4 regions of the Bradyrhizobium sp. HKCCYLRH2060 genome follow, and region 2 is predicted to be linked to each of the others. Evidence: predicted binding sites of a transcription regulator. Region 2 holds the regulator's gene; each other region holds the start of a gene.
What was found. The regulator PhoB, encoded in region 2, activates phosphate uptake and scavenging genes when phosphate is short. The targets are predictions, from matches to a motif close to TGTCATNNANCTGTCAT.

Region 1 (7,265 bases), on a different contig from region 2:
CATCAACTACCACATGGATCTGTGGCTGACCTATCACAAGGAGTTTCGCAACTCCGACCGGCACAAGGTCGTCATCGACTGGTTGAAGCGCATCTTCGATCCGAAGGTCCATGCCTGCTTCCGGGACGAGTTCATCCATCCGCTGAATCTCGTGCCTCTGATGGCGCCCGCCCGGGATGTCGTCGGCTTCAACGGCTACGTCGCGCCGAAACCCGTATGACGGGCTACCATTTGAGCTCGACGCCGAGCGTGCCCTGATGCGATTGCAGCACCGAGCGAAGCTTTGCATCGTAGTTGAGATAGAGGCGTGCCGTTCGGTTCAGGGATAGCGACAGTGCCGCGCCGGCGTCGGCGCCGTAGCGGCCCTCGCCAAGGCCCTGCAGCGTGATGCTTTGCGGACCGAGGCTGACGGTCAGCGCGCCGAGATTCTGACTGAAATTGTCGACCAGCTTGCCATAGGCCGAGACGTCGAGGATCTTGCCGTCGACGATGAAGTAGCGGCCGAACTCGGCGCCGACGAGAACGCGGGCGCGCTCCAGCGAGGTGCCGCTGACCGACAGCGGGTCGAGCCCGCCCGCTTCCTGGAATGCCGCCGTCGTGGCGCGCGTGTATTCGAAGGCGAGCTTCGGAACGATCCGGCTCTCCCCGATGCTCCAGTAGTAGTCGAGCTCGCTCAGCACGCCCGTGATGTGGGCGCCGTAGACCGACGTCGCCGCACCGAGGCTGGTGTCGCGCCGCGCACTGATCCCGCCGACGCCATGGACGACCGCGATCGCCCAGGTCCAGGGTCCCTGGTCGACCGAGGCGTTGAAGCCAAACTGCGTGAGATCGAGCGTCGCCGCTTGCAGCGCCAGCGGCACATCGACCCAGGTCCGGCTCTGGTCGACGGATAGTCCGACATTCACGCCCGGCACGAGGCGCATGCCGATACCGGCGACGCCGCCCCCAGTCGTCCTCTTGTCGCCGACGAAGTCGCGTTGCGCATCGCTACGGACGGTGACGCCATACATCTCGCCCCAAGTCCGGAACCGAGGCTGTTCCGAAGCCTCCGGCGCGCCGCCGCCCCCGGGATTGCTCCGCTGCAGCCGGGTGACGCCCTGCGTGGCCTGAGTCCCGAGCCGTTCGAGGAAGCTCGAGCCGAGATCGAGCACGGCTCGGCCGGCCGAACGTTCGGAACTGATCGCGCCTGGCGCAGGGCTGGGCAGTGGGCTCGGCGTTGGTGTCGGCGTTGGTGTCGGCGTCGGGCTGGCGGCGATGCTCGGCAGGCTGGCCTGCGCGACGCACGGCGAAGACGCGGCGGCCGTGCCGAGCGCGACGATGAGCAGCATCGCGCCCGACGCACCACTACGCATTCGCCGATCCGGCCTGGCTTGAGATGCCCCGCGCATCGATGCCCCGTTTCACCGCCGCTCAAATTCGCTTCAATATTGCCGCGATGATTTGCCCGCAGTTCCCGATCGCGGTCAATGAGGATTGCCCGTGCCGCGGCTTCCCTGCAGGGATTTGTGGTTCCAGCACCACAAGCCTCGCAATTGCAGCAACAGCCGGCGACGCGACGTCGCGACGCGTTCTCATCAGTCCGCCAACCTTGATATCGGCGGAAAATCGTGTTGCAATCTCCCGTACAATCGGATTGGCCGTTCGACTGTGCGTTTCGCGACTTTGGAAATTGAGCAGATCCCGGGAAGCCCGTTTGTGGCGTGGCACGCGTGAGCGTGGCCGCGTCTTTTTTTCGTCTAGACGAGGAGACAGCGATGCCGACCTACAAGGGCAGCGTGAAGTGGTTCAACCCGACCAAGGGATATGGCTTCATCAAACCGACTGGCGGAGACAAGGACGTGTTCGTCCACATCTCGGCCGTGGAGCGTGCTGGACTGACCACGCTCAACGAGAACCAGACGATCGAATATGATCTGGTGGAGAGCCGCGGCAAGACGTCGGCAGAGAACCTGAAGCTCTCGTGAGCATCGTCCCGGCGGAGGGCGCCACAGCGCGGGTTCGTAAACCAACTCACGAGCTCCGCGTCAGGTTCGCTCGCCGCCGATGATCAGACTTCGTCAGCCTTGATGTGCCCCCGGCCCCGCCGGGGATTTTTTTGTCCGCGACAGCTAGCGGACGACCGGCCAGATCAGCGTATGATCGCCTTGCTCCACGGACGACGTCCGGCAGAGATCGCCTTCGAGTCGCACCAAGCCCTTGGCCAACAGCTTCAGCGCTTCCGGATAGATCCGATGCTCGACGCCGAGAATGCGCGTCGACAGCGTGTCCGGCGTGTCGTCGTCCCTGACCACGACCGCGCCCTGCATCACGATCGGACCTGCATCCGTCTCCGGGATGACGAAATGCACGGTGGCGCCTGACAGCTTGACGCCGGCGCGCAGCGCCTGGCCATGCGGATCGAGGCCGGGGAATGATGGCAGCAGCGACGGGTGAATGTTCAGCATCCTGCCATACCAGCGCTGCACGAACTCCGCCGTGAACAGGCGCATGAAACCGGCCAGGCAGATGATCTCGATGCCGCGTGCATCGAGCGCCTGCTGCAGTCTGGCTTCGAACCCTGCGCGGTCCTTGCCGAACGGCTTGCTCTCGATGATTTCGATCGCGACGCCGCTCTCCTGCGCTTTCTGCAGCCCGGCCGCATCGGCCCGGTTGGAGATCACGACGGCGATCTCGGCCGGAAATTCCGGCTGCGCCGCCGCGTGGATCAGCGCGGCCATGTTCGACCCACGGCCCGAGATCAGGATGGCGACGCGGCGCTTCATCGGCACACTCGTCTCACAGAGCCAGATCGAGGGCGCCGGTGTAGATCACCCGCTCGTCGCCTGTCGCAGCAACGACCTCGCCGAGCCGCGCGACGTGCTCGCCATTCGCGGTGAACACCTCGATGACGGCATCGACGGCCTCGGCCTTGACGATCGCGATCATGCCGATCCCGCAATTGAAGGTGCGCAAGAGCTCGCGCTCGGCAATGCCGCCCTGCTCCGCCAGCCATTTGAAGACCGGCAGCACCGGCAGGCCCGTCAGGTCGATCGAAACGCCGAGATGCTTCGGCAGCACGCGTGGAATGTTGTCGGTGAAGCCGCCGCCCGTGATGTGTGCGAGCCCCTTCACCGCACCGGTCTCGCGGATGGCGCGAAGGCATGATTTCACATAGAGGCGGGTCGGCGTCAGCAGCGCCGCGCCGAGAGTCAGGACCGGCGCGAACGGCGCCGGCGCATCGAAGCCGAGGCCGGACTGGGCGACGATCTTGCGCACCAGCGAATAGCCGTTGGAGTGGACGCCGGAGGATGCGAGCCCCAGCACCACGTCACCGGCCGCGATGTCGGGAGACGGCAGCAGCGTGCCACGCTCCGCCGCGCCGACCGCGAAACCGGCAAGATCGTAGTCGCCGTCCTTGTAGAGGCCCGGCATTTCCGCGGTCTCACCGCCGATCAGCGCGCAGCCGGATTCCCGGCAGCCTTCGGCGATACCGGCCACGATCGACGCCGTCGCCTCCGGGTCGAGCTTGCCGCACGCAAAGTAGTCAAGGAAGAACAGCGGCTCGGCGCCCTGCACGACGAGATCGTTGACCGACATGGCGACCAGGTCGATGCCGATGCCGCCATGCAGCCCGGTCTCGATCGCGATCTTCACCTTGGTGCCGACGCCGTCGGTCGCCGCGACCAGCACCGGATCCTTGAATCCAGCGGCCTTGAGGTCGAACAGGCCGCCAAAGCCGCCGATCTCGGCATCCGCGCCGGCGCGGGCGGTTGCGCGCACCATGGGCTTGATCAGATCGACCAGACGGTTTCCGGCATCGATATCGACGCCCGAATCTGCATAAGTGAGCCCGTTCTTGCGCTCGGTCATGGTAAAAACCCCTAATCTGGCCGCTGGTTACGTCGGAATCCGGCCGCGCGCAATGGCTCGCAAGGGGCTCGTCCCCACACTATCTAGGAACCGTACCGGTTCGCCCTGTTTCGGAATCGGGTTGTCTTTTGATCGAGTCGTCGTCGGGACCCGCTGCGTGACCATTCCCCACAGTATCCCCAATCTGATCACGCTGGGTCGAATCCTGCTGGTTCCGATCGTCGTCTGGGCCATTGCGGCCGGCCAGATGGAGATCGCGTTTCTGGTCTTCGTGGTCGCGGGGGTGAGCGACGCCGTGGACGGCTTCCTGGCCAAGCGCTTCAACCTGCGGTCCGAGCTGGGAGCGCTGCTCGATCCTCTCGCCGACAAGGCGCTGCTGGTCTCGATCTTCGTCACGCTTGGCATCTGGGGCGCGATCCCGCGCTGGATCGTCATCCTGGTGGTCTCGCGCGACATCATGATCGTCTCGGCGGTGATCGTGTCCTGGCTGTTCGACAGGCCGGTCGCGATGAAGCCATTGATGGTCTCCAAGCTGAACACGGTCGCCCAGGTGGGATTCGCGGCGCTTGTGCTGGCCTCGCTCAGCTTCGGCTTCGAGCCCAGGCCCTACGATGTGGTGCTGATGGTGCTGGTCACCGTCTTTACCCTCGTGTCGGTCGGGCTGTATCTCGTCGACTGGGTGCGCCACATGAGCACCATCGAGGTCCGGTGATCCTCCGCGGAGGGCCCGTCCTGACCTCACGCACCACACGATACGGAGCAATTCGATCTTGGCCGGCCATATCCCCCCTCGTCAGCTGGCCTTCGCGCTGCCGCATGCGGAGAGCCTGACGCGGGACAATTTCTTCGAAGGTCCAGGCAACGCGGCCGGGCTCGCTCTGGTCGACGCCTGGCCGGAATGGCCGGCGCGGACCATGTTCCTGGTCGGCCCCGACGGCTCCGGCAAGAGCCACCTCGCCGCGATCTGGGCCGAGCAGGCAGGCGCCCGATCGCTGTCCGCGCATGCCCTTGAGGCAGGCGTGGTCCCCGGGGCGCTCGCCACCGGCGCGCTGGTGCTGGAGGATCTGACCGCAACCGGTCTCGACGAGCGGGCGCTGTTTCACCTGCTGAACCTGGCCCGCCAGGACGAGGCCTTCGTGCTGATCACGGCACGCGAGGCCCCGGCGGCCCTGCCGATCGCCCTGGCCGATCTGAGGTCGCGGCTGCGTGCCGTCCCAGTGGTCACGCTGCTGCCGCCCGACGACCAGCTGTTCCGGGCCCTGATCGTCAAGCTGGCCGCCGACCGGCAAATGGCGATCGACGAAACCGTGGTCAGCTATCTCGCCAGCCACATCGAGCGGTCCTATGCGGCGGCACGCCAGACCATCGCGCTGCTGGACAACGAGTCGCTGCGGCTCGGACGCCCCGTCACCCGGGCGCTGGCGGCGGAGCTGCTCCGCCCGGCGTGACCGGCGGCCATCTTGACGGCGGTTGATGACGGAACCTCAATGGTGCCGGCAACGTCATCCCCTGGTCACCCAGATTGGGCTACGGTCGACCATTCGCGACTGGACGGATATGGATCGAATTCCCTATGGATACCGAGCAAGTTACTGAAATTTCAGAGAAAGCACCGGTCTCGGCGCCGTCCATCGAGATTGCCTCGAGCCCCGAGCGATTCATCAATCGGGAGCTGTCCTGGCTTCACTTCAACCGCCGCGTTCTGGAGGAATCGGTCAATCCGCGCCATCCCGCCCTGGAGCGGGTGCGCTTCCTGTCGATTTCCGCCAACAACCTTGATGAATTCTTCATGGTGCGCGTCGCCGGCATCCGCGCCCAGGTCCGCGAGGGCATCGCCGAGCGCAGCCCCGACGGTCTGACGCCGACCGAGCAGCTGAAGCTGATCAACGAGACGGTGTCGCAGCTCGCCATCGACCAGCAGGCGATCTGGCGCGACCTGCGCAAGTTTCTCGGCGAGCTCGGCATCGTGCTGGTCGACGGTCAGGACGTCACCAGGAGCGAGCGCGCCTGGATCGAGGACCATTTCCTCGCCAACATCTTCCCGCTGCTGACGCCACTCGCGATCGATCCGGCGCATCCGTTCCCGTTCATCCCGAGCCTCGGCTTCACGGTGGCGCTGCAGCTGATCCGCTCCGCGGACGGGCGTCCGATGAACGCCCTCATTCGCATGCCCGGCAAGATCGACCGCTTCATCCGCTTCCCCGGCTCCAAGGATGGCGTGATCCGCCTGATCACCCTGGAGCAGGCGACCGGACTGTTCATCGGCCGGCTGTTTCCGGGCTACACCGTGAAGGGCCAGGGCGCCTTCCGGATCATCCGCGACAGCGAGATCGAGATCGAGGAAGAAGCCGAAGACCTGGTGCGGCTGTTCGAGACAGCGCTGAAGCGGCGCCGCCGCGGCTCGGTGATCCGGCTCGAGATCGAGGCCAACATGCCGGAGGAGCTGCGCCGCTTCGTGCAAAATGCGCTGTCCACGACGGATGACGAGGTGTTCGTCGTCGACGGCGTGCTGGCGATGAACGAGCTGTCGCAACTGACGCGGGTCGACCGGCCCGACCTCGAATTCGCGCCCTACGTGCCGCGCCATCCCGAGCGTGTCCGCGACCATGGCGGCGACATCTTCGCCGCCATCCGGCAGAAGGACCTGATCGTCCATCACCCTTACGAGTCGTTCGACGTCGTCGTGCAGTTCCTGCAGCAGGCGGCGCGCGATCCCGACGTCGTTGCGATCAAGCAGACGCTGTACCGGACCTCCAACAATTCGCCGATCGTGCGCACGCTGGTGGAGGCCGCCGAGGCCGGCAAGTCGGTGACGGCCCTGGTCGAGCTCAAGGCGCGTTTCGACGAGGAGGCCAACATCCGCTGGGCCCGCGACCTGGAGCGCGCGGGCGTACAGGTGGTGTACGGCTTCCTGGAGCTGAAGACGCATGCCAAGCTGTCGATGGTCGTGCGCCGCGAGGGCGGCAGCCTCACCACCTATGTCCACACCGGCACCGGCAACTATCATCCGGTGACGGCGCGCATCTACACCGACCTGTCCTACTTCACGTCGGACCCGGTGATCGGCCGCGACGTCACGCGGGTGTTCAACTACATCACCGGCTATGCCGAGCCGATCGACATCGAGAAGATGGCGGTGTCGCCGCTCACGCTTCGCAAGCGCATCATCGAGCACATCCACGGCGAGACCAGCTTCGCCCGCCAGGGCAAGCCGGCCGTGATCTGGATGAAGATGAACTCGCTGGTCGATCCCGACATCATCGACGCGCTGTACGAGGCCTCGCAGGCCGGCGTGTCGATCGAGCTGATCGTGCGCGGCATCTGCTGCCTGCGTCCCGGCCTCCCCGGACTGTCGGAGAACATTCGCGTCAAATCGGTGATCGGCCGCTTCCTCGAGCATGGCCGCATCTACTGCT
Region 2 (7,265 bases):
GCCGCCATTGCCTCTGAGTTCCAGGAGAGCGACGGCCTGCACCAGTCGAGCCTGATCCTACTCGGCCTGCTGCTCTTCGTGCTCACCTTCTTCGTGCTGGCGAGCGCGCGCCTGATGCTCATGCGGCTCCAAGCAAAGGCGGGAAAATAAGCCATGTCCAGCGCAGATTCGCTCACCGCCGATACGCCGGTCAATCCGATCTATGCGCGCCGACGCCGCAGGGACATCGTGATCCGCGGCCTCTGCGTCGCCGCCGCGCTGTTCGGCGTCACCTGGCTGGCGCTGATCCTGTTCACGCTGTTCTATAACGGCCTCGCCGGCCTCAGCCTGCAAGTGTTTTCCGCCGACACCCCGCCGCCGGGCTCGAGCGAAGGCGGACTGCGCAATGCCATCGTCGGCTCTCTGATCATGACGGTCATCGGCGTCGGCATCGGCGCGCCGCTCGGCCTGTTCGCCGGCACCTATCTGGCCGAGTACGGCCGCAACGACCGCCTGACCTCGGTGATCCGCTTCATCAACGACATCCTGCTGTCGGCGCCCTCGATCATCATCGGCCTGTTCATCTACGGCGCGGTGGTGGTGCCGATGGGCGGCTTCTCGGCGCTTGCGGGCTCGCTGGCGCTGGCGGTCATCGTCATCCCCGTGGTGCTGCGCACCACCGAGGACATGCTGCTGCTGGTGCCCAACCCGCTGCGCGAGGCGGCCTCGGCGCTCGGCCTGCCGCGATCGCTGGTGATCCGGCGCATCGCCTATCGCGCGGCGCGCTCGGGCCTGATCACCGGCGTGCTGCTGGCCACCGCCCGCGTCGCCGGCGAGACCGCGCCCTTGCTGTTCACTGCGCTGTCGAACCAGTTCTGGAGCCTCAACCTCTCCAAGACGATGGCCAACCTGCCCGTCACCATCAACAACTTCGTCCAGAGCCCCTATGCCTATTGGAAGCAGCTGGCCTGGAGCGGAGCCCTTCTGATCACTCTGGCCGTGCTCGCCCTGAATGTCAGTGCACGCATTCTCGGCGCCGAGAGGAACGCAAAATGACCGACCTGTCCGTATCCGTCAGCCAGCCCAATCCCGCCGCGCTGAACGGCAAGGTTTTGCCGGAAGCCCCAGCCAAGGTGACCGCGCGCAACCTGAACTTCTATTACGGCGATCACCACGCGCTGAAGAACATCAACCTGTCGCTGGGGACCAACCGCGTCACCGCGTTCATCGGCCCGTCCGGCTGCGGCAAGTCGACCCTGCTGCGCATCTTCAACCGGATGTACGATCTCTACCCGGGCCAGCGCGCCGTGGGCCAGCTCATGCTGGACAACACCAACATCCTCGATCCCAAGCTCGACCTCAACCTGCTGCGGGCCCGGGTCGGCATGGTGTTCCAGAAGCCGACGCCGTTCCCGATGACGATCTACGAGAACATCGCCTTCGGCATCCGGCTGTATGAGAAGATCTCCAAGTCGGAGATGGACGACCGGGTCGAGAAGGCACTGCGCGGCGGCGCGTTGTGGAACGAGGTCAAGGACAAGCTCAACGCTTCGGGCCTGTCGCTGTCAGGCGGCCAGCAGCAGCGGCTGTGCATCGCGCGCACCGTGGCGGTCCGGCCGGAGGTGATCCTGTTCGACGAGCCGTGCTCGGCGCTCGATCCGATCTCGACCGCCAAGGTCGAGGAGCTGATCCAGGAGCTCGCCGAAAACTATACGATCGCCATCGTGACGCATAACATGCAGCAGGCGGCGCGCGTCTCCGACAAGACCGCCTTCATGTATCTCGGCGAGCTGATCGAGTTCGACGACACCAGCAAGATCTTCACCTCGCCGAGCGATCGGCGGACCCAGGATTACATCACCGGCCGGTTCGGCTGACGCCGACGACATTGACTTCAGGAGATCATCATGGCCAGTGAACATACCGCCAAGGCGTTCGACAGCGATCTGCAGGATCTCACCCGGCTGGTGTCGGAAATGGGCGGCCTCGCCGAGCGGCTGATCGTCGATTCCGTCGATGCGCTGGTGCGGCGCGACATCGCACTCGGCCAGAAGGTGGTCGCCACCGACGCCGAGGTCGACAAGCTGCAGCGCATCATCGAGGAGCGCGCCGTTCTTACCATCGCCCGGCGACAGCCGATGGCGGTCGACCTGCGCGAGATCGTCGGTGCGATGCGGGTCGCCACCGATCTGGAGCGCATCGGCGATCTCGCCAAGAACATCGGCAAGCGCGTCGCGGCGCTGGAGAGCGACTTCCATCCGCTCAAGCTGATCCGCGGGCTCGAGCACATGACCGACCTGGTGCAGTCGCAGGTCAAGACGGTGCTGGACGCCTATGCCGCGCACGACCTGCCGGCGGCGATGACGGTGTGGAAGGGCGACGAGGAGGTCGACGCCATCTGCACCTCGCTGTTCCGCGAACTCCTGACCTACATGATGGAGGATCCGCGCAACATCTCGTTCTGCATCCATCTGATGTTCTGCGCCAAGAACATCGAGCGCATCGGCGATCACGCGACCAACATCGCGGAGACCGTCTTCTATATGATCGAAGGCCAGCAGATCATGGACAAGCGCCCGAAGGGCGACATGACGAGCTTCGCATCGACGATCCCCGGCAACTGAGAGAGACGGTTCTGACATGGGCGCCCGAATTCTGGTGGTGGAGGACGAGGAGGCGCTGACGACGCTCCTGCGCTACAACCTCGAGGCCGAAGGCTACGAGGTCGAGACGGTGGCGCGCGGAGACGAGGCCGACACACGGCTGAAGGAGCGCGTTCCCGATCTCGTCGTGCTCGACTGGATGCTGCCGGGCCTGTCCGGCATCGAGCTGTGCCGCCGCCTGCGGGCGCGGTCCGAGACCCGGCAATTGCCGATCATCATGCTCACCGCGCGCGGCGAGGAGAGCGAGCGCGTGCGCGGCCTCGCGACCGGCGCCGACGACTACATCGTCAAGCCGTTCTCGGTGCCGGAGCTGCTGGCGCGCGTGAAGGGCCTGCTGCGGCGGGCGAGCCCGGAGCGGCTGGCGACCGTGCTGTCCTATGGCGACATCGAGCTCGACCGCGAGAAGCGCCGCGTGGCGCGCTCGGGACGGCCGATCGATCTCGGCCCGACCGAATACCGCCTGCTCGAGTTTTTCCTGGAGCATCCCGGCCGCGTGTTCAGCCGTGAGCAGCTGCTCGACAGCGTCTGGGGCCGCGACATCTATATCGACGAGCGCACGGTCGACGTCCATATCGGCCGCCTGCGCAAGCTGCTCAATCCGGGCCGCGAGCAGGACCCGATCCGCACCGTGCGCGGCGCCGGCTATGCGCTCGATGATCGCTTCGCCAAGAGCGAGCAGGTGTAAGGGGCGATCGGGCGTGAGGATGAAGCAGGTGTGAGGCGCGAGGGGGCCCGATTGAGGAGATCGTGGTCCGCTTTCCGCCACGCCGCCGCCGTCTTGATCATGTCAGCTCGGCGGCCCCTGACGATGTTTCGGTCCCAGCGGACGCCCTTGATCAAGATCATCATCATATCTCTAGCCGTCCTGCTCGGCAGCGCGGCGGGCGCCGCGGCCGCCGAGCTCGAAGACGCGGTCGCCGCGGCGGGAAACGGACAACACGCCGCGGCGATGCGCCGCCTGCTGCCGCTGGCCGCCAAGGGCGATGCGCGGGCGCAGTTCGACGTCGGCTTCATGGAGGCCTTCGGCTGGGGCCAACCGCGCAACCCCGCCGAGGCGCTGGCGTGGTATCGCAAGGCCGCCGATCAGGGCCTCGCCGTCGCCCAGCATTATCTCGGCATCGCCTATGTCAACGGCGAAGGTGTCGCGAGCAATTATGGCGAAGCCGGCCGCTGGTTCAGCCGCGCGGCAGCGCAGGGCTTCGCCCAGTCGCAATACATGCTGGGCCTGATGCTGCTCGACGGTCGCGGCGTGAAGCAGGACGTCGTGCAGGGCTACGCCTGGCTGGTGATGGCGGGTCGCAGCGGCGTGCGATCGGCCGGCCGCGACGTGCAGAGGGTCAAGCTGACGGAGCCGCAGCGCGTCCAGGCCCAGAGCGCCATTGCGGCCTGGCGGCCAAAGCCGGAATCGGCGGAGGCCGGCATCGCCACTCCGCGTCCGGAGCAACTGCTCGGGCTCGACCGCCACATCGGCGAGGTCGTCGATCCCACCTCGTGGCCGGCGTCGTCGATCGGCGTCGTCACCGTCGCGCAATACTCGACCGGCGGCTGGTGCACCGGCACGCTGGTCGCGCCGCGCGTCGTGCTCACCGCGGCGCATTGCGTGTTCAACGGCGTCGCGCAGGTCAGCCCCGGCAACGTCCGCTTCCTGGCCGGCATGAACAGGGGCACGCCGGCGGCATCGTCGGTCGCCGACAAGCTGATCGTGGCGCCGGACTTCGTCCCGACCCGGCACGACAGATGGTCGCTCGACCGCTCGCCCGCCGATTGGGCGCTGATCGTGCTGAAGGATGCGCTGCCGTCGAAGCCGGTCGCGGTCAAGGCGCTGACGCGCGAGGAACTGCAGGCTGCGACCAAGGCTGGCGCCATTTCCGAGATCGGCTACGGCCAGGAGCGGCGCTATTCGCCGACCGGCCAGCGCAATTGCAGCGCCGGCATGACCAGCGATGCCCGTCTGCTGACGGTGCATTGCCTCGCCAATTTCGGCTATTCGGGCTCGCCGATCCTGGCCGAGGTCGGCGGCACGCCGGCCGTGGTCGGCATCTTCTCGGCGTTCCACGAGGAGACCCGGCTGATGTTCGCCGCGCCCTCAAGCCAGTTCGAGGCGGTCGTGCGGCGCGAGATTGCGGCGCAGAGTGCCTCGGCGCGGTGAAGGGGGAGGGGACGAGAGAGGTCCCGCCGCTGGTCACGATCTGTGCGCGACTGGATAGCGGGTTGCCAAGCGAGCGGGCGATCCGGCAAGTGCAGCCGATTTTTTCCTGTAGCTTTCGCCTGCAGCGGGGCTTTACCGAACTGGCCTGGCTCTTGCTATAGTTCGAGTATGACGATTGTTCCAATTGATCATCCTCGTGCCCCGCGGCTGCTGTGGTGGCGGTCGCAGCCCGGCAGGACCGTTGCGCTCGTCGCTGGGCTGGTCGCGGCCAATGCGGTGGCCTGGGCCTGGGCATTCGCGCTCTACGCCGACCGGCCCGCCATCGTCGGCACCGCGATGCTGGCCTGGCTGCTCGGACTGCGCCATGCCGTCGATGCGGACCACATCGCGGCGATCGACAATGTGGTGCGGAAGCTCGTGCAGGACGGTCGCGCCCCGCGCGCCGCCGGCCTCTATTTTGCGCTCGGCCATTCCAGCGTCGTCGTCATCGCCACCCTCGTGGTGAGCCTGGTGGCCGGCGCAGATCTGTTGAGTGAGGACAGCGCCATCCGTGCGATCGGCGGCACCATCGGCACCTCGGTCTCCGCAGGCTTCCTGCTGCTGATCGCCTTCGCGAATCTGGTGCTGTTCGTGAACCTCTGGCGCCGCCCATCCCACCCCCATTCCGACATGGATGCCGCCGGTAGCGCCGGGCGGGGCCTGCTCATTCGTCTGCTGCGGCCGGTGCTCCGCGTCGTGTCCCGCGCCTGGCACATGTACCCGCTCGGCTTCCTGTTCGGCCTCGGCTTCGACACCGCCAGCGAAATCGGGCTCCTGAGCCTGTCGGCGACCGAGGCGGCGCGCGGGGCGAGCCTGGCGCATGTGCTGGTATTCCCGGCGCTGTTCGCCGCGGCGATGGCCACCGTCGACACCGCCGACAGCATGCTGATGGCTGGCGCCTATCGCTGGGCGTTCACGGATCCCGCGCGCAAGCGGCGCTACAATCTGGTCATCACCGGCGCCTCGGTCGCGATCGCGCTGGTGATCGGCGGCGTCGAGGCCGTCGCGCTGCTGACGCCCCGGCTCGGCTTCGCCGGCGGATGGGCCGAGGTCGTCACTGCGCTGGGCGATGATCTCGCCAACCTCGGGATCGTCGCCATCGGACTGTTCGGCCTGATCTGGGCGGGTGCCGCGCTGCTTGGCCGCCGTCCGGGCGGTTCCGAGGATGCGCGGGGTGAGGAGCTTGCCAGTGTTCGCGCCGGGGCGCTAAACCCGAGGGCGAAGTAGGATCGAGCGCGCGGGTGCGGATGATGGCCGGCTCGGACGAAATGACCAGAATGCTGTGGCTGCAGGGCGCGAGCTGCGGCGGCTGCACGATGTCGATCCTGGAGAGCGGCGCGTCCGGCTGGTTCGACGAGCTGCGCCAGTCCGGCATCGACCTGATCTGGCACCCCTCTGTCAGCGAAGAGACCGGGGACGAAGTCGTCGAACTGTTGGAAGCGATCCGCGACGGCCGCGAGCGGCTCGATCTGCTGGTGCTCGAAGGCTCGGTCGCACGCGGGCCGCATCTGAGCGGCCGCTTCAACATGCTCGCCGGCACCAACCGCTCGATCTATCACTGGCTGCTCGATCTGGCGCCGCTGGCCGACTACGTCGTCGCCGTCGGCAGCTGCGCGGCCTATGGCGGCATTCCTGCTGCCGGCATCAACCCGACCGACGCGGTCGGATTGCAGTTCGAGGGCAGTGACATCGGCGGCGCGCTCGGCGCGGGATTCCGCTCGAAACGCGGGCTGCCGGTGATCAACGTCGCAGGCTGCGCGCCGCATCCGGGCTGGATGATGGAAAGCCTGCTGGCGCTCACCTCGGGCGATCTGACGGCAGACGGCCTCGACGCAGTCGGCCGTCCGACCTTCATCGCCAATCACCTGGCTCATCACGGCTGCTCGCGCAACGAGTTCTACGAGTTCAAGGCGAGCGCTGAGACGATGTCCGAGCGCGGCTGCCTGATGGAGCATCTCGGCTGCCGGGCGACGCAGGCGGTCGGCGATTGCAATCAGCGCTCCTGGAATGGCGGCGGCTCCTGCACCAAGGGCGGGTACGCCTGCATCGCCTGCACCTCGCCGGGCTTCGAGAGCACGCAGAACTATCTGGAGACGGCGAAGCTCGCGGGCATTCCCGTAGGCCTTCCGACTGACATGCCGAAAGCCTGGTTCGTGGCGCTCGCCGCGCTGTCGAAATCGGCCACGCCGCGCCGCGTACGGGTCAATGCGACGGCGGATCACGTCGTGGTGCCGCCGGGCCGGGCCAGTGACAAGCGCCGTCCATGACGCGGATCACGGTCGGACCGTTCAATCGTGTCGAAGGCGACCTCGAGGTCAGGCTCGATATCGAGAGCGGCCGCGTCACCAGGGCGGAAGTGACGGCGCCGCTCTATCGCGGCTTCGAGCAGATCCTGGAGGGGCGGCCGCCGCTGGACGCGCTGGTGATCGCACCGC
Region 3 (7,265 bases), on a different contig from region 2:
CGGCAACGGCCGCCAGCGGCGTCGCCAGACGGGCGGACGCCGGCCGCTCGAACACGCCTGGGTATCGCGATCGCAGCGCGGCGGTATCGATCTCGTCCAGCTTTCGCATCATGCCCGGCCTTCGCTGCCGAAGAGACGGCTGCGCAGCAGCCCCGTGCCAATGTCGATGACAAACACCGTCAAGATGATCAGAACGAGGATCGCGCTGACGTCGGAATAGTAGAACTTGCGGATCGCGACGACGAGCTCCTGGCCGATGCCACCCGCACCGACGAAGCCCATCACCGACGCCTCGCGGACGTTGATCTCGAACCGCAGCAACGTGTAGCTCGTGTAGCCTGCGACGACCTGTGGCAGGACGGCAAAGCGCATGCAGGATAGCCAGCCGGCACCGGTCGCGCGGACTCCCTCGACCGGCTTCATGTCGACGTTTTCGACGACCTCCGAAAACAGCTTGCCGAGCGCACCGCAGGAGTGGATCGCGATGGCGAATACGCCGGCCATTGGCCCCAATCCGAAGGCCATGACAAAAATCAGAGCGAACACGATGCCCGGCACCGTGCGGGCAAACTCGAGCAGGCGCCGGACCGCGAAGCGCAGCCAGGATGCAGGAGAGGTGTTCTCGGCCGCGAGGAAATTCAATGCAAACGCCAGGACGGCGCCGAGCATGGTTCCGACATAGCTGATCAGGATCGTCTCACCGAGAAGCCGCGTCCATTTGCGCAGGCCCCAGAGCCATTCCGGCAGGTTGGTCCACACGCGGTGTCCGTCGTCGAGCGTGAAGAGCCGGTCGAAATAGCTGAGGAAGTTGCCGAGATAGGTGACGAGCGTTCGGAGGTTGACCTCCGAACCGATGGCTGAAACGAACAGCACGAGGCCGGACGCAACCAGCACGACGACGGCACGCAGACGCTTGCGCGCCACCGCTTTGCGGTAGGCGCGCTGCAAAGGTTCGAGCTGCTGTTCAGGCAGGATGGCGACGGCTGACGACATGTTTGTCGGTGCAAAGCGCAAATAGGCCGGCGGGGCTTCGATGACGCGGTCCCCCGCCGGCCCGGTGCAACGCTTACGAGCCCTTCTTGCGCAGAGAGTCGACGAATTTGATCAGCTCGACAGTCTTGTTGTAGTCCTCCGTCGAGATCGCCTCCCACGGCTTGTTCTTGCCGTCGGACAGCTTGGCGAAGGCTTCCGTATCCTTCTTCGCCGCGTCGAGGAAGGCCTGCTTGATTGCGGCCTTCATGTCGGTGGGCAGGTCGCTGAGATAGGCGTAGGGCGAGTTGATGATCATGTCCGACTTGCCGATGATGCGGAAATCTTCCTTCTTCAGCGGCGTGCCGTCGGCCGACTTCACCATGTTCTTGGTGAGCATGCGGGTTAGGTTGGAGTCATCTCCGTTGTTCCACCAGTTTGCGGCGACGTCGACGGTTCCTTGCGCCAGGGCAAGCACGGCGTTCTCGTGGCTGCCCGTAAAGATGACCTGGGAGAAATAGGTGTCGGGGTCGATGCCCATCTGGCTCATCTTGAAGCGTGGCATGTTGTTGCCAGAGGTCGAGTTCGGGTCCACCAGGCCGAGATTCTTGCCCTTCAGATCCTCGAGCTTCTGGTACGGGCTCTTGGCGAGCACGTAGAACACTGAATAATAGCCCTTCGAGCCGTCCGAGTTGACGTCGATCACGAAAGCGTCCGTCTTGACGCCCGTCACGCGCGCGCGGGCGAAGGAGGCCGGACCATAATAGCCGATGTGAATGTTGCCGGCGCGCTGGCCCTCGATGACCGCGGCGTAGTCATTGGCGACGCGCAGCGTCACCTTGACGCCGAGCTCCTTGGAAAGATAGTTCACGAACGGCGTGTAACGCTCGACGACACCCGAGCCGTTTTCGGCCGGGATCGCGGCAAAGGTGATCTCCGGATATTTGGTTCGCCAGTCCTCGGCCGAGGCGGACGAAGCGAACGACAGAGCGGCCAAACCGGCCAGAATGAGACGACGATTGATCATGGAACGTCCTTCAAGTTTCAGGGGACGATGTCAGGATTGACACGACAGATGCGCCCGCAGCACGCAGGCAATCAGGCGACGGCAACTTTGCCGACAGCCGGAACGGATTCGGGAGCTTTGGGCATTGCCGGCGGCATCACCTCGTCGGCCTCCAGATCGTACAGCTCGCGCGCGATCTGGCCGGTGAGCGCCGCCGGCAGATCGTCGAACACGACCCGACCATTCGCCATTCCGATCAATCGGTCGCAATAGCTGCGCGCCAGATCGAGCGAGTGCAGATTGCAGATCACGGTGATGCCGAAATGCTTGTTGATGCGCAGCAGCGCGTCCATGACGATCTTGGTGTTGCGCGGATCGAGCGAGGCGATCGGCTCATCGGCCAAGATGATTTCCGGATTCTGGACCAGCGCGCGCGCGATCGCGACGCGCTGCTGCTGCCCGCCCGAAAGCTGATCGGCGCGCTGCGCGGCGAGGGAGGCCATGTCGAACTGCTCGAGCGCGGACAGCGCCATGGCAACATCCGCCGCCGGCCAGAGCTGCGCCAGAGAGCGCCACGACGGGATTTCGGCGAGTCGCCCCATCAGGACGTTCGTGAGCACGTCCAATCGGCCGACCAGATTGAACTGCTGGAAGATCATCGCCGAGCGCGCGCGCCACTGCCGCAGGTCGCGGCCGCGCAGCGCCGTCACATCGAGATCCTTGAAGAGAATGCGGCCGCCGCTCACAGGACTCAGGCGATTGATGGACCGCAGCAGGGTCGACTTGCCCGCGCCGGAACGCCCGATCACGCCGACGAAGCTGCCGGGTGCAACAGAGAAGGACGCATTGTCGACCGCGGCTTTCATGCCAAAACGGCACGTCAGGCCATCCACCACCAGCATTGAATTCTCCAGACGCCTCGCTTTGGCCTATCGCTAACGTCTCGATTCTACAGTTATGTGACAGCAACACTGCGGCGCCACATCCGTCCACATGCCGGTCGGCAGTCATGTAGATGTCACGCATCTGTCATAGGGGAGACCCAACACCTTCACAGGCGTAGAGACAGGACGCGAGATGGCCGGCAAGCTGCTTTCGATTGAACCTACCGTTGACCCTTCGGCCAAGCTCCAGGACGTGACGCTCGGCGCCTATTGCGAGATCGGCGCCCGCACCATCCTGCAGGAGGTGACGATGGGCGACTACTCCTACGTGGTCAACGATTCCCAGATCACCTACACGACGGTCGGCAAGTTCTGCTCGATCGCGGCGATGACCCGGATCAACCCGGGCAACCACCCGATGCAGCGGGCGACGCAGGCCCATTTCACCTATCGCGCCAGCGCCTATTTTCCAGGCGAGCCCGACGATGCCGAGTTCTTCGCCTGGCGGCGAGAGCATCATGTCCGGATCGGACACGACGTCTGGATCGGCCATGGCGCGATCGTGCTGCCGGGCCGCAACATCGGCACCGGCGCGGTCGTGGCGGCTGGCGCCATCGTCACCAAGGACGTTCCGGCCTATACGATCGTCGCCGGCAATCCGGCGCGCCCGGTCAAGCGCCGGTTTCCGCGCGAGGTCGAGCAGCGGCTGCTCGATCTGGCGTGGTGGGATTGGAAGCACGAGGCGCTGCGCGCGGCGCTGCCCGATTTCCGCAAGCTCGAGATCACCGCGTTCCTGGATAAATACGAGGCCGCTCTCGACGCCCTCGTCCCGGTACGGCAGAGTGCCGCCCCATGACCGATATCTCAATCTCGCGGGGCCGCTGCCTCGTCGACACCGACCTCGCGGACACCTCCTTGATCATATCCGGCGACGTCATCGCCGGCATCGGGACACCGGGATGCCGGTCGGGTCTCGAACTCGATGCGGAGGGGCTCACCGTGCTCCCCGGCATCGTCGACATCCACGGCGATGCGTTCGAGCGCCAGATGATGCCGCGCGCCGGGGTCGATTTCCCGACCGACGTCGCGCTGATCGACAGCGACCGCCAGGCCGTCAGCAATGGCATCACCACGGTCTTCCACGCAACGACCTGGTCATGGGAGCCGGGCCTGCGCAGCGCCGACAATGCGCGGCGGCTGCTCGAATCGATCGAAGCGCTGCGCCCGCAGCTCGCGGCCGACACGCGCTTTCATCTGCGCCACGAGACCTTCAATCTCGACGACGAGGAGGAAATCGGCCAGTGGCTCGCCGATCGGCGCGTCGACCTGTTCGCCTTCAACGATCACATGGACTCGACGGTCGCGAGCCTGGACACGCCGCACAAGCGCCAGCGCATGGTCGACCGCACCGGCCTGCCCGGCGCGGAGTTCGACCGGCTGGTCGCGCGCATCGCCTCTCGCGCGGATGCCGTTCCAGCCTCGATCGCGCGGCTGGCCGACATCGCACGCAAGGCTGGCGTCCGCATGCTGTCGCACGACGACGACAGCCCGGCCATGCGCAAGGCGTTTCGCAGCCAGGGCGTGACCATCGCGGAATTTCCGGTCAACGAGGAGACTGCGCGCGAGGCCGCTCAGGGCGGAGACACGATCGTCTTCGGCGCGCCCAACGTCGTTCGGGGCGGCAGCCATACCGGGTGGACGCGAGCCAGCGACATGATCGCCAAGGGCCTCTGCTCGGTGCTGGCCTCCGACTACTACTATCCAGCGCCGCTGCTGGCGGCGTATCGGCTCGCGGCGGACGGCGTTCTGCCGCTGGCACGCGCCTGGGATCTGATCTCGGGCGGCCCCGCACGCGCGGCCGGACTGGCGGACCGCGGGACGCTGGCCGAAGGCCGCCGCGCCGACGTCATTCTGGTCGATGACCGCGTGCCGTTGCGCCCCCGCGTCGTCGCCGTCATCGCGTCCGGCCGGCTGGTCTATCTGGCCGAGACCCATCGGCTGAGCGCAGTGCCCGTGCGCACCATCGCGGCGGAGTAGCAGATCATGGTCGATGCGCCCCGCTACGCGATCTACTACGCCCCGGCGGCGACGACGGGCTTGGCCGGATTCGGCGCGAGCCTGCTGGGTTACGACGCCTGGAGCGGCGACGAGCCGAGCTTTCCGGAAGAAGTCGTTCGCGCGGTTCCCGATTGGGCCGAGCTGAGCGCGGACCCGCGCAAATATGGCTTCCACGCCACTTTGAAGGCGCCGTTCGAACTGGCCGATGCGCAGAGCGAAGCCTCGCTCCGCGACGCCTGTGCGGAGTTCGCGGCAAGGCCGCGCGCCATTCCGATCATTCGTCCCATCGTGGACTCGATCAGCGGCTTCGTCGCGATGATCCCTGGCGAGCCCTCGCCGGCGCTGCAACAGCTCGCAGCCGATTGTGTCCGGACGTTCGAGCCGTTTCGCGCGCCGATGACCGCCGAGGACCGTGCACGGCGCAAGCCGGACCTGCTGACACCACGACAGCGCGATCATCTCGATCGCTGGGGCTATCCCTATGTCATGGAGGATTTCCGCTTCCACATGACGCTGACCTGCCGGCTGTCCGACGAACGACGCCGGCCGATCCTGACGATGATGCAGCAGAGATTTGCGGCGCTGTCGCTGACAGAGCTCCGGATCGACCGGATCGTGTTGTTCCGCCAGCCCAACGCCCGCCAGCGGTTCGGCATCATCGGAGACTGGCCGCTCACGGCCGTCCAGCGCATCTAGGGACGTCAGTTCGGCATGGCCGCATGGTGCGGCCGCGCCTGCCGGTCGAACAGCGCGACCGGCAATCTCGTCGGACCTACACCGCCTTCGTCAGGGCGCCATCGATGATCAGATTGGTTCCCGAAATGCGGCTTGCGAGCGGGCTTGCGAGCATCACGACGCCGTAGGCCACCTCCTGGGCTGTTCCCATGCGCCCCGTCGGATTCAAGCCCATTGCGGTCTTGAACAGGTCAGGCGATCCATTCTCGATGTTCTGCCAGATGCCGCCCTCGAAATAGGTGTTGCCCGGCGACACCGCGTTGACGCGAATGCCTTTGCCGACCAGTTGATGCGCGAGGCCCTTGGCGTAATGGATCAGCGCACCCTTGATCGCGCCATAGGATCCGGCGGCGAAATCGACTTCAAAGCCCGACACGCTGGAGATGATGACGATCGAGGCCGACTTCGACTGCTCCAGGTAAGGAATTGCTGCCGCGATCGCGTTGACCGTATGCATCATGTCGGTGCGAAAGGACTTCTCCCAGGTCTCCGGAGAGTCGCCCACGGCGAGCGCGCTGACGTTGCAGACCACGCAATCGATTCCGCCCAGCTCCCTTGCCGCGCCGTCGACCCAGCCCTTCAGCGCCACGGGATCGGCGACGTCGACGCCCTGCCCCCACGCCTTCACGCCTTTCGACGCAAGTGTCGTCACGACCTTGCCGACTGCGTCGCCGTCGCGCGCACAGATCGCGACACCGGCGCCTTCCTCGGCGAACAATTCCGCGATCGCAAGGCCAATACCCTTGCTGCCGCCCGTCACCAGCACGCTCTTGCCGGCCAATCCCAGATCCATGATCGTCTCCTTTCAATCAGTTTCGGTTTTCAACCGTGATAGCCGGCGAGCAGCGCCTTGTTGACCTTGCAGATGTAGGTGTATTTCGGATTGACGACCTGGGTGCAGCGCGCCTCGGCGACCTGGCCGAGCAGCATGTAGGCCTCCGGCGCCGGAATCCTCCAATCGTCCTCCAGCCAGTTGATCATCTCCTCGAACGCGATCCGCATCGCGTCCTCGAGCGGGCGCGCGCAGCCCAGCGTGCAGATGTGCGTCGGCGTCTCGATCCGCGGATGGTTCAGCCGCGCCGGCGCGGCGGCGAGCGAGACCTTGACGGTGAGGTTCGCGGCGATCTCGATCGCGCCCATGCCGTTGGCTTCGCCGTCGCCCTGGATGGCGTGGCAATCGCCGAGGAAAAGATGCGCGCCGTCCTTGTTGACGCGGAAGAACACCGAGTTGCCGGAGGTGATCTCCTGAACGTCGAGATTGCCACCATGCGGCCCGTTGTCCACCGTCAGCACCGCGCCATGCACCGGCGCGACCCCGGCAACGCCGATCATCGGCCGGACCGGAAGCTTCACATGCTCGTTCCACAGCACGTGGCCGTCCTCGACCGCGACGACGCGGGTCTGGATGCCGAACTCCTTGCGCCGGACCCAGTCCGGAAACATGCCGATGCCCGGCCACAGCGCGGTGAAGCCGAGCCGGTCGAGCTCCATGTCAATGATGTCGAGCCGCAACATGTCGCCAGGCTTGGCGCCGCGCACCTCGATCGGACCAGTCGCACCGTTGACGTAGGGCAGCGTCACGTCGCTCTCGACCAGTTGCTGGCCGAGCGCGC
Region 4 (7,265 bases), on a different contig from region 2:
GCGACCCTGACCGAAGCGCGCTCCGATGCCGCCGAGGATGCCCGTGTCATCCGCAAGGTGGCCGACGCCTTCCCGATGGTGACCAGCGTGCGGGTCCGAGAGGTGATGGAGACCGTGGGCTCGGTGGTCTCCAACCTCGCGCTCGCCATCCGCGGCGCCAGCGCGGTGACCTTGATCTCGGCCATCCTGGTGCTCGGCGGCGCGCTGGCCGCCGGCCACCGCCACCGGGTCTACGACGCGGTCATCCTGAAGACCCTGGGCGCGACGCGGCTGCGGCTGCTCGGCGCCTACGCGCTCGAATATCTGATGATCGGGTTTGCCACCGCCGCGTTCGGCGTCATCGCCGGCTCGGTCTCCGCTTGGCTGATCGTGACCCGGCTGATGACCTTGAGCTTCGCCTGGCAGGCGGGCAGCGCCGCGCTGGTCGTCTTGGCGGCGCTGATCGTGACCGTCGGCCTCGGACTGGCCGGCACCCTGCTCGCGCTGAACCAGAAGCCGGCGACGGTTCTTCGGAATCTCTAGCGGCTTGATCGAGCGGCTTGCGCGCTCATGCCGCACGGTTAACGCGATTTATACGGCTGGGACGCGTTCGGAGCGACATTCAGCCGCGCGTGGAAGCTTGCGGCGGATATGCTAGTTTCCCATCTAGGGAATGGGCTCAGAGACCTGCCAAAGATGGCGAATTTGCCGATGACGCAAATTTAATATCGATGGCAGCGGGTATGAGATAGGGTTTTTCGAGAACCGGCTGAAGGTCCTGCCAGGATCGGGCTGCCGGGCAACCAACGGGAATTCGACCATGTCGGACCTCAACCGCAACTATGCTTCACCCTTTGGCCGGGTGGCCGGGCGCGCCGATGCCGCGACCGTCGACGCCGGTCTGCGCGCCTACATGCTGCGCATCTACAATTACATGAGCATCGGCCTGGCCATTACCGGCCTCGCGGCGCTCGGCGTCTACATGGCGTCGGTGACCGGCGATCCGGCGGCCGGCGTGTTCAAGTTCGGCAACGCCTATCTGACGCAGTTCGGCTACGCGATGTTCGTGAGCCCGCTGAAGTGGCTGTTCATCCTGGCCCCTCTGGTCATGGTGTTCGCGATCTCGGCCGGCATCAACCGCCTCGCGCCGTCGACCGCGCAACTCCTGTTCTGGGTGTTTTCGGCCTTGATGGGCATCTCGCTGTCGTCGATCTTTCTGGTGTACACCCACACCTCGATCGTGCGGGTGTTCTTCATCACCGCGGCGACGTTCGGCGCGCTGAGCCTCTACGGCTACACGACCAAGCGTGACATGACGGGCATGGGCTCGTTCCTGTTCATGGGCCTGATCGGCATCGTGCTGGCGAGCCTGGTGAACCTGTTCCTGGCGAGCTCGATGCTGCAGTTCATCGTCTCGGTGATCGGCGTGTTCGTGTTCGCCGGCCTGACCGCCTGGGATACGCAGCGCCTGAAGAACGAGTACATCTACGGCTACGCCTCCGCGGGCGGCGACATCGCCGAGCGCGCAGCGATCACCGGCGCGCTGTCACTGTACCTGAACTTCATCAACCTGTTCACGCTGCTGCTGCAGCTGCTCGGACAGCGCGACTGATCCAACCGCTCGAACGAGCGACCTTCGAAGCCCCGGCCTCACCGCCGGGGCTTTTCGTTTGCACAAACCCCGATTGCGACCGGCGCAAAGCCGCAGCGGCAGCCATGCCGCGAGGCCGGATTGATCGCCGCGTCCGCATGGGTATGCTTGCACCCCATGTCGAACATCGAAATCCGGCCCACCCAGGAGGCCGACCTCCCGGCCATCACCGCCATCTACGGCCAGGCCGTCCGCGAGGGCACGGCCACCTTCGAGCTCGACCCTCCGGATCTGGCGGAGATGACGCGCCGCTTCCGGGCGCTCCGCGACGGCGGCTTCCCCTATTTCGCCGCCCTGCTGGACGGAGAGGTGGTAGGCTATGCCTATGCCGGGCCCTACCGGCCTCGCCCTGCCTATCGCTTCACGGTGGAGAACTCGGTCTATCTCGCTCCCGCCAGCCAGCGTCGCGGCATCGGGATGCGACTGATGCGGCAGCTGATCGACGCCTGTGAGGAGGGAGGCTTTCGCCAGATGATCGCCGTCATCGGCGACTCCGCCAATGCCGGCTCGGTCGGGCTGCATACCGCCTGCGGCTTCCAGATGATCGGCACCCACCCGAGCGTCGGCCTGAAATTCGGCCGCTGGCTCGATACTGTGATGATGCAGCGCCCGCTCGGGGCCGGGAGCAGCGACGTCCCCGCGTAAGCGACGCCGGTCGAAATGTCGTGATCACCCGGCGGGTCGGATCAGACCAGCGCCGGCTTCGGCGCGATCGCCAGCAACACGCGCTCAAGCTCGTGGCCGCGGCGCAGGATCAGCCCGGTGGCCGAGATCACGCTGTACATGCCCTGCTTGCGTGCGAGACGCGGATCCTTCTCGATGCGGTAGATCGGCACCTCGGACGCCCGGCGAAACACGGAGAAGACGGCCCGGTCACGCAGGAAGTCGATCGAATAGTCGCGCCACTCACCGTCGGCGACCATGCGACCGTAGAGGTTCAGGATGCGGTTCAGCTCCAGGCGGTCGAACGTCACCCGGTTCGGCGCTGCGGCCGCACTGCGCGCCGCCGCGCGGTTCTCGCTGGGGTCGGCGTCCTCCGGCGTGAGGTTCATTGGCGTCCTCCTGTCATCTGTGTGACATGATCGCGCCATCCGGCAGAAGCCGCAAGGGGCCGTTTTCGTTGTCGAAGTTCGACCGAGCCTGCGAGGTCATCAGTTCCGCGAACACGCAAGCGTCACGGGATCGTTAGCGGAATCATAATCGCGCCGTCTTTCCGCCCACCGACCGCCCCCGACCTTCGGCATAAGATTCGTGTGCGTTGGCCCGGTCCTTTCGGTTCCGGATTCCTCAGCCCCCAGCCCCCCGGGGTCGTCAGGATCGGGTCTATTCACAAGTAAGGCAAAGGGCCAACGCAAGTTGGTCCTTTTGCTTTTCTGGCGTGAGCTGCCGGAAGATGTCGCGGCGCGCCGTCGCACGGACGTGACGCGCCTCACGCAGGTCAGCGAAAACGAAGATCGGGACGACGGAAGATCAGCGCTCGGGACCACGCGCCGTTGCTGAAGCCCGTCCGCCCAACGGCAACTCGGAAAAGGCGGCGCCGAGCATCGGCCCAGGGCGGTCGCGACTGCCGTCCTGCACATAGACGACGGTGCCATCGACGCCCTCGCGGGCGATCTTCTCCAGCGGCACGCTCCAGCTGACCGGCGACCCGTTCCAGTCACCCAGCTTCTGGAGACCGCGAACGACGTTGTAATAGGTCAGGTCGCGGCCGCTGTTCTCGCCGCGCCCGACCGAGATCGGGACCACCCGCGAGATCGAGCAGACCCAGACCTCGCCGTGCCGGCGCGGCGCATGCTCGCTGGCCGCGGCGACCGAGACGGCGAGCTCCTGGCCGTCGACCGACAGCCTCACCGGCACCGACATCACCGCGCCGCCCTGGACGGTTTCCTCGATCGCGCCTTCGATCGCCTCGCGGTCGCTGCCGATCACATGCACCGAGCCGTTGATCACCGCCTGCGGCGTATAGACCTCGCGGTCCCCGCGCGCACGAGAATAGGCCCGCTGCCGGGCCGTGAAGCGGGAGTCGGCCAGCGTGTCCTTCCAGCCGAGATAGTCCCAGTAGTCGATCGGCAGCGACAACGCGATGACCGAAGGATCTCTGGCGAGCTCGCCGAGGATCTTGTCAGCCGGCGGGCAGGACGAACAGCCTTGAGAGGTGAAGAGTTCGATCACCGCACGGGGATCGGATGCGGCTGGCCGGACGAAAGCGATGACCGCACAGACACTCAGCGCTGCGCGCGACCACCACGACATCTGTCCACTCATCGCCACTGTCCCGTCTGGACCACCGTCCGCTGCGCCCTGCGCATCACTGCATCCGCGATGCCGTCCTCGTAGTTAACAAACCGAAAATGCAAAGGAGGCGGCCTTTGTCATAGGCCGCCTCCTTCATCACCCGCTACTCACTTCAGAGTGAGCCAAACTGTCGCATCGCGCTTTGGTTAAGCGGCGAGCTTGCGCAGCACGTAGTGCAGGATGCCGCCGTTGCGGTAGTAGTCGAGCTCGTCGAGCGTATCGATCCGGCAGAGCAGCGGCACCTGTTGCGCCGCACCGTCGGCCGAGACGATCTCGGCGGTCAGGGTTTGGCGCGGCTTCAGGTCGCCCTGCAGGCCCTTGATGGTAACCTTCTCGTCGCCCTTGAGGCCGAGCGAGGACCAGGACGTGCCTTCCTGGAAGGTGAGCGGCAGCACGCCCATACCGACCAGGTTGGAGCGATGGATGCGCTCGAAGCTCTGGCAGATCACGGCGCGGACGCCGAGCAGCCGGGTACCTTTGGCGGCCCAGTCGCGCGATGAGCCGTTGCCGTATTCGGCGCCGGCGAACACCACCAGCGGCACACCCTCTTCCTGATACTTCATCGCGGCGTCGTAGATCGACATCTGCTCGCCGTCGGGCCAGTGCTTGGTCAGACCGCCCTCTGGGATGTTGCCGTCGGCGCCCTTGAGCATGAAGTTCTTGATGCGGATGTTGGCGAAGGTGCCGCGCATCATGATCTCGTGATTGCCGCGGCGGGTGCCGTACTGGTTGAAGTCGGCCGGGCGAACCTGGTGCTCGCTGAGGAACTTGCCGGCGGGCGAGGTCAGCTTGATCGAACCGGCCGGCGAGATGTGGTCGGTCGTGATCTTGTCGCCGAACAGCGCCAGCACGCGGGCCTCGACGATGTCCTTGATCGGCTCCGGCTCCTTCTTCATGCCTTCGAAATACGGCGGGTTCTGCACGTAGGTCGACGACATGTTCCAGCGATAGGTTTCGCTCTCGACGGTCTTGATCTTGCGCCAGTTGGTGTCGCCCTTGAACACGTCGGCATAGCGCTTCTTGAAGATCGACGCCTTGACGAACTTCTTGACGAAGTCGTTGACCTCCTTCGTCGTCGGCCAGATGTCCTTCAGGTAGACCGGCTTCTTGTCCTTGCCGATACCGATCGGCTCGACGGCGAGGTCCTTGGTCACAGTGCCGGCGAGCGCATAGGCGACGACCAGCGGCGGCGAGGCCAGGTAGTTGGCCTGCACGTCCGGCGAGACGCGGCCTTCGAAGTTGCGGTTGCCCGACAGCACCGCCGCCGCGACGACGCCATTGTCGTTGATCGACTTCGAGATCTCTTCCGGCAGCGGGCCTGAGTTGCCGATGCAGGTGGTGCAGCCGAAGCCGACCAGGTTGAAGCCGACCTTGTCGAGATCCTTCTGCAGGCCGGAGTTCGCGAGGTATTCAGCAACCACCTGACTGCCCGGGGCGAGCGAGGTCTTCACCCACGGCTTGGCCTTGAGGCCCTTGGCGGCGGCGTTGCGGGCCAAGAGGCCGGCGCCGATCAGCACGCTCGGGTTCGAGGTGTTGGTGCAGGAGGTGATGGCGGCGATGACGACGTCGCCATGGCCGATATCGAAGTCTTTGCCCTCGACCGGGAAGCGCTGCTCGGCCGCATCGGGCTTCTTGTACTCGCCGGCCAGCGCGGTCGCGAAGCCTTCGGCGACTGCGGGGAGCGCGATGCGGCCCTCGGGACGCTTCGGACCGGCCATCGACGGCACGACGTCGGCGAGATCGAGGGTCAGCGTCTGTGTGAACACCGGGTCGGCCGACTTGGCGGTGCGGAACAGGCCCTGCGCCTTGGCATAGGCCTCGACCAGCGCGACGCGCGGCGCCTTGCGGCCGGAGGTCTTGAGATAATCGATCGTCGCGGTGTCGACCGGGAAGAAGCCGCAGGTCGCGCCGTATTCTGGAGCCATGTTGGCGATGGTCGACTTGTCGGCGACCGAGAGATGGTCGAGGCCGGGGCCGAAGAACTCGACGAACTTGCCGACCACGCCGAGCTTGCGCAGCATCTGGGTGACGGTCAGCACGAGGTCGGTCGCGGTGACGCCTTCCTTCAGCGCGCCGGTCAGCTTGAAGCCGACGACGTCGGGCAGCAGCATCGACAGCGGCTGGCCGAGCATGCAGGCCTCGGCCTCGATGCCGCCGACGCCCCAGCCGAGCACGGCCAGACCGTTGACCATGGTGGTGTGCGAATCGGTGCCGACCAGCGAATCCGGATAGGCGACCTCGAAGGTGCCCTTGGTGCGGCCGATCGTCATCTTCTCCTTCTTGGTCCAGACCGTCTGCGCCAGATACTCGAGATTGACCTGGTGGCAGATGCCGGTGCCGGGCGGCACGACGGAGAAGTTCGAGAAGGCCTTCTGGCCCCACTTCAGGAATTCGTAGCGCTCCTGGTTCTGCTTGTACTCCTCGGCGACGTTCTTGCCGAACGCCTTGTTGTCACCGAAGTAGTTCACGATCACCGAATGGTCGATGACGAGATCGACCGGCACCAGCGGGTTGATCTTCTCGGCATCGCCGCCGAGCGCCTGCATCGCGTTGCGCATCGCCGCGAGGTCGACGACAGCCGGGACGCCGGTGAAATCCTGCATCAGCACGCGCGCCGGGCGGAAGGCGATCTCGTGCTCCAGCGACTTCTTGCGCAGCCATTTCGACACCGCGACGATGTCGTCCTTGGTGACGGTACGGCCATCCTCGTTGCGCAGCAGATTCTCGAGCAGCACCTTCATCGAGTACGGCAGCTTCGAGATGTCCTTGAGACCGTTCTTCTCGGCTGTGGGCAAGCTGTAATAGATGTAGCTCTTCGTTCCGACCTTGAGGGTCTTGCGACACTTGAAGCTGTCGAGCGAGGTCATGCGTGGAAATCCCAATTGATCTGCATACCCGGAGGGGGTATTTAAGAACCGTCAGCGCGAGGCGCCGGATGGCTTGCAGCGGACGATTGTGTGCTGCATCAAGGTCGGGCTTATAGAAGCTTTCTAACTGCGCCGCCACAGAGACAAGCAAGTCCCGACGTGGCATCACCCACAAATTCTCACGCGCTAGCCATCAATTTCGTAAGGGCGCTCACGACAGGCCATGCAGGCGACTTCAACACTGTCTCCGAAGCTGTTCGGCCGCGACGTCAGATGCGTGCGCGGCGGCCGCGAGGTGTTCGCAGGACTGGCCTTCGAAGCAGTCGCGGGCGAGGCGCTGGCAGTGACCGGACACAATGGTGCGGGCAAGACATCGCTGCTGCGGCTGATTGCCGGCCTGCTGCTCCCGGCGGGCGGCTCCATCGCCATCGAGGGCGGTGAGAGCGAGCTGACGGTGCCCGAGCAGGCGCATT

Region 1: ACQR10_RS06790 (RNA degradosome polyphosphate kinase) is a predicted target of PhoB. The motif match lies at 5,350-5,366, and genes of this name have one in related genera.
Region 3: phnC (phosphonate ABC transporter ATP-binding protein) is a predicted target of PhoB. The motif match lies at 2,992-3,008, and genes of this name have one in related genera.
Region 4: ACQR10_RS03260 (DUF2794 domain-containing protein) is a predicted target of PhoB. The motif match lies at 2,694-2,710, and genes of this name have one in related genera.

The regions. Positions count from the first base shown of each region.
Region 1 is NZ_JBNPUK010000002.1:631,165-638,429, forward strand. It holds gene ACQR10_RS06755 (LysR family transcriptional regulator) at 1-220, shown strand, start outside; gene ACQR10_RS06760 (autotransporter outer membrane beta-barrel domain-containing protein) at 225-1,352, opposite strand; gene ACQR10_RS06765 (cold-shock protein) at 1,755-1,964, shown strand; gene purN (phosphoribosylglycinamide formyltransferase) at 2,109-2,762, opposite strand; gene purM (phosphoribosylformylglycinamidine cyclo-ligase) at 2,776-3,849, opposite strand; gene ACQR10_RS06780 (CDP-alcohol phosphatidyltransferase family protein) at 4,007-4,561, shown strand; gene ACQR10_RS06785 (DnaA ATPase domain-containing protein) at 4,620-5,297, shown strand; gene ACQR10_RS06790 (RNA degradosome polyphosphate kinase) at 5,423-7,265, shown strand, end outside.
Region 2 is NZ_JBNPUK010000012.1:60,129-67,393, forward strand. It holds gene pstC (phosphate ABC transporter permease subunit PstC) at 1-150, shown strand, start outside; gene pstA (phosphate ABC transporter permease PstA) at 154-1,035, shown strand; gene pstB (phosphate ABC transporter ATP-binding protein PstB) at 1,032-1,856, shown strand; gene phoU (phosphate signaling complex protein PhoU) at 1,887-2,603, shown strand; gene phoB (phosphate regulon transcriptional regulator PhoB) at 2,620-3,327, shown strand; gene ACQR10_RS22590 (trypsin-like serine protease) at 3,475-4,791, shown strand; gene ACQR10_RS22595 (HoxN/HupN/NixA family nickel/cobalt transporter) at 4,960-6,057, shown strand; gene ACQR10_RS22600 (HupU protein) at 6,081-7,097, shown strand; gene ACQR10_RS22605 (nickel-dependent hydrogenase large subunit) at 7,094-7,265, shown strand, end outside.
Region 3 is NZ_JBNPUK010000003.1:143,339-150,603, reverse strand. It holds gene phnE (phosphonate ABC transporter, permease protein PhnE) at 1-109, opposite strand, end outside; gene phnE (phosphonate ABC transporter, permease protein PhnE) at 109-993, opposite strand; gene phnD (phosphonate ABC transporter substrate-binding protein) at 1,067-1,996, opposite strand; gene phnC (phosphonate ABC transporter ATP-binding protein) at 2,068-2,877, opposite strand; gene ACQR10_RS08400 (DapH/DapD/GlmU-related protein) at 3,053-3,715, shown strand; gene ACQR10_RS08395 (alpha-D-ribose 1-methylphosphonate 5-triphosphate diphosphatase) at 3,712-4,896, shown strand; gene ACQR10_RS08390 (DUF1045 domain-containing protein) at 4,903-5,613, shown strand; gene ACQR10_RS08385 (SDR family NAD(P)-dependent oxidoreductase) at 5,690-6,445, opposite strand; gene ACQR10_RS08380 (acetamidase/formamidase family protein) at 6,475-7,265, opposite strand, start outside.
Region 4 is NZ_JBNPUK010000001.1:727,031-734,295, reverse strand. It holds gene ACQR10_RS03275 (ABC transporter permease) at 1-522, shown strand, start outside; gene ACQR10_RS03270 (Bax inhibitor-1/YccA family protein) at 800-1,591, shown strand; gene ACQR10_RS03265 (GNAT family N-acetyltransferase) at 1,748-2,275, shown strand; gene ACQR10_RS03260 (DUF2794 domain-containing protein) at 2,317-2,682, opposite strand; gene ACQR10_RS03255 (DUF1223 domain-containing protein) at 3,101-3,883, opposite strand; gene acnA (aconitate hydratase AcnA) at 4,072-6,792, opposite strand; gene ccmA (heme ABC exporter ATP-binding protein CcmA) at 7,016-7,265, shown strand, end outside.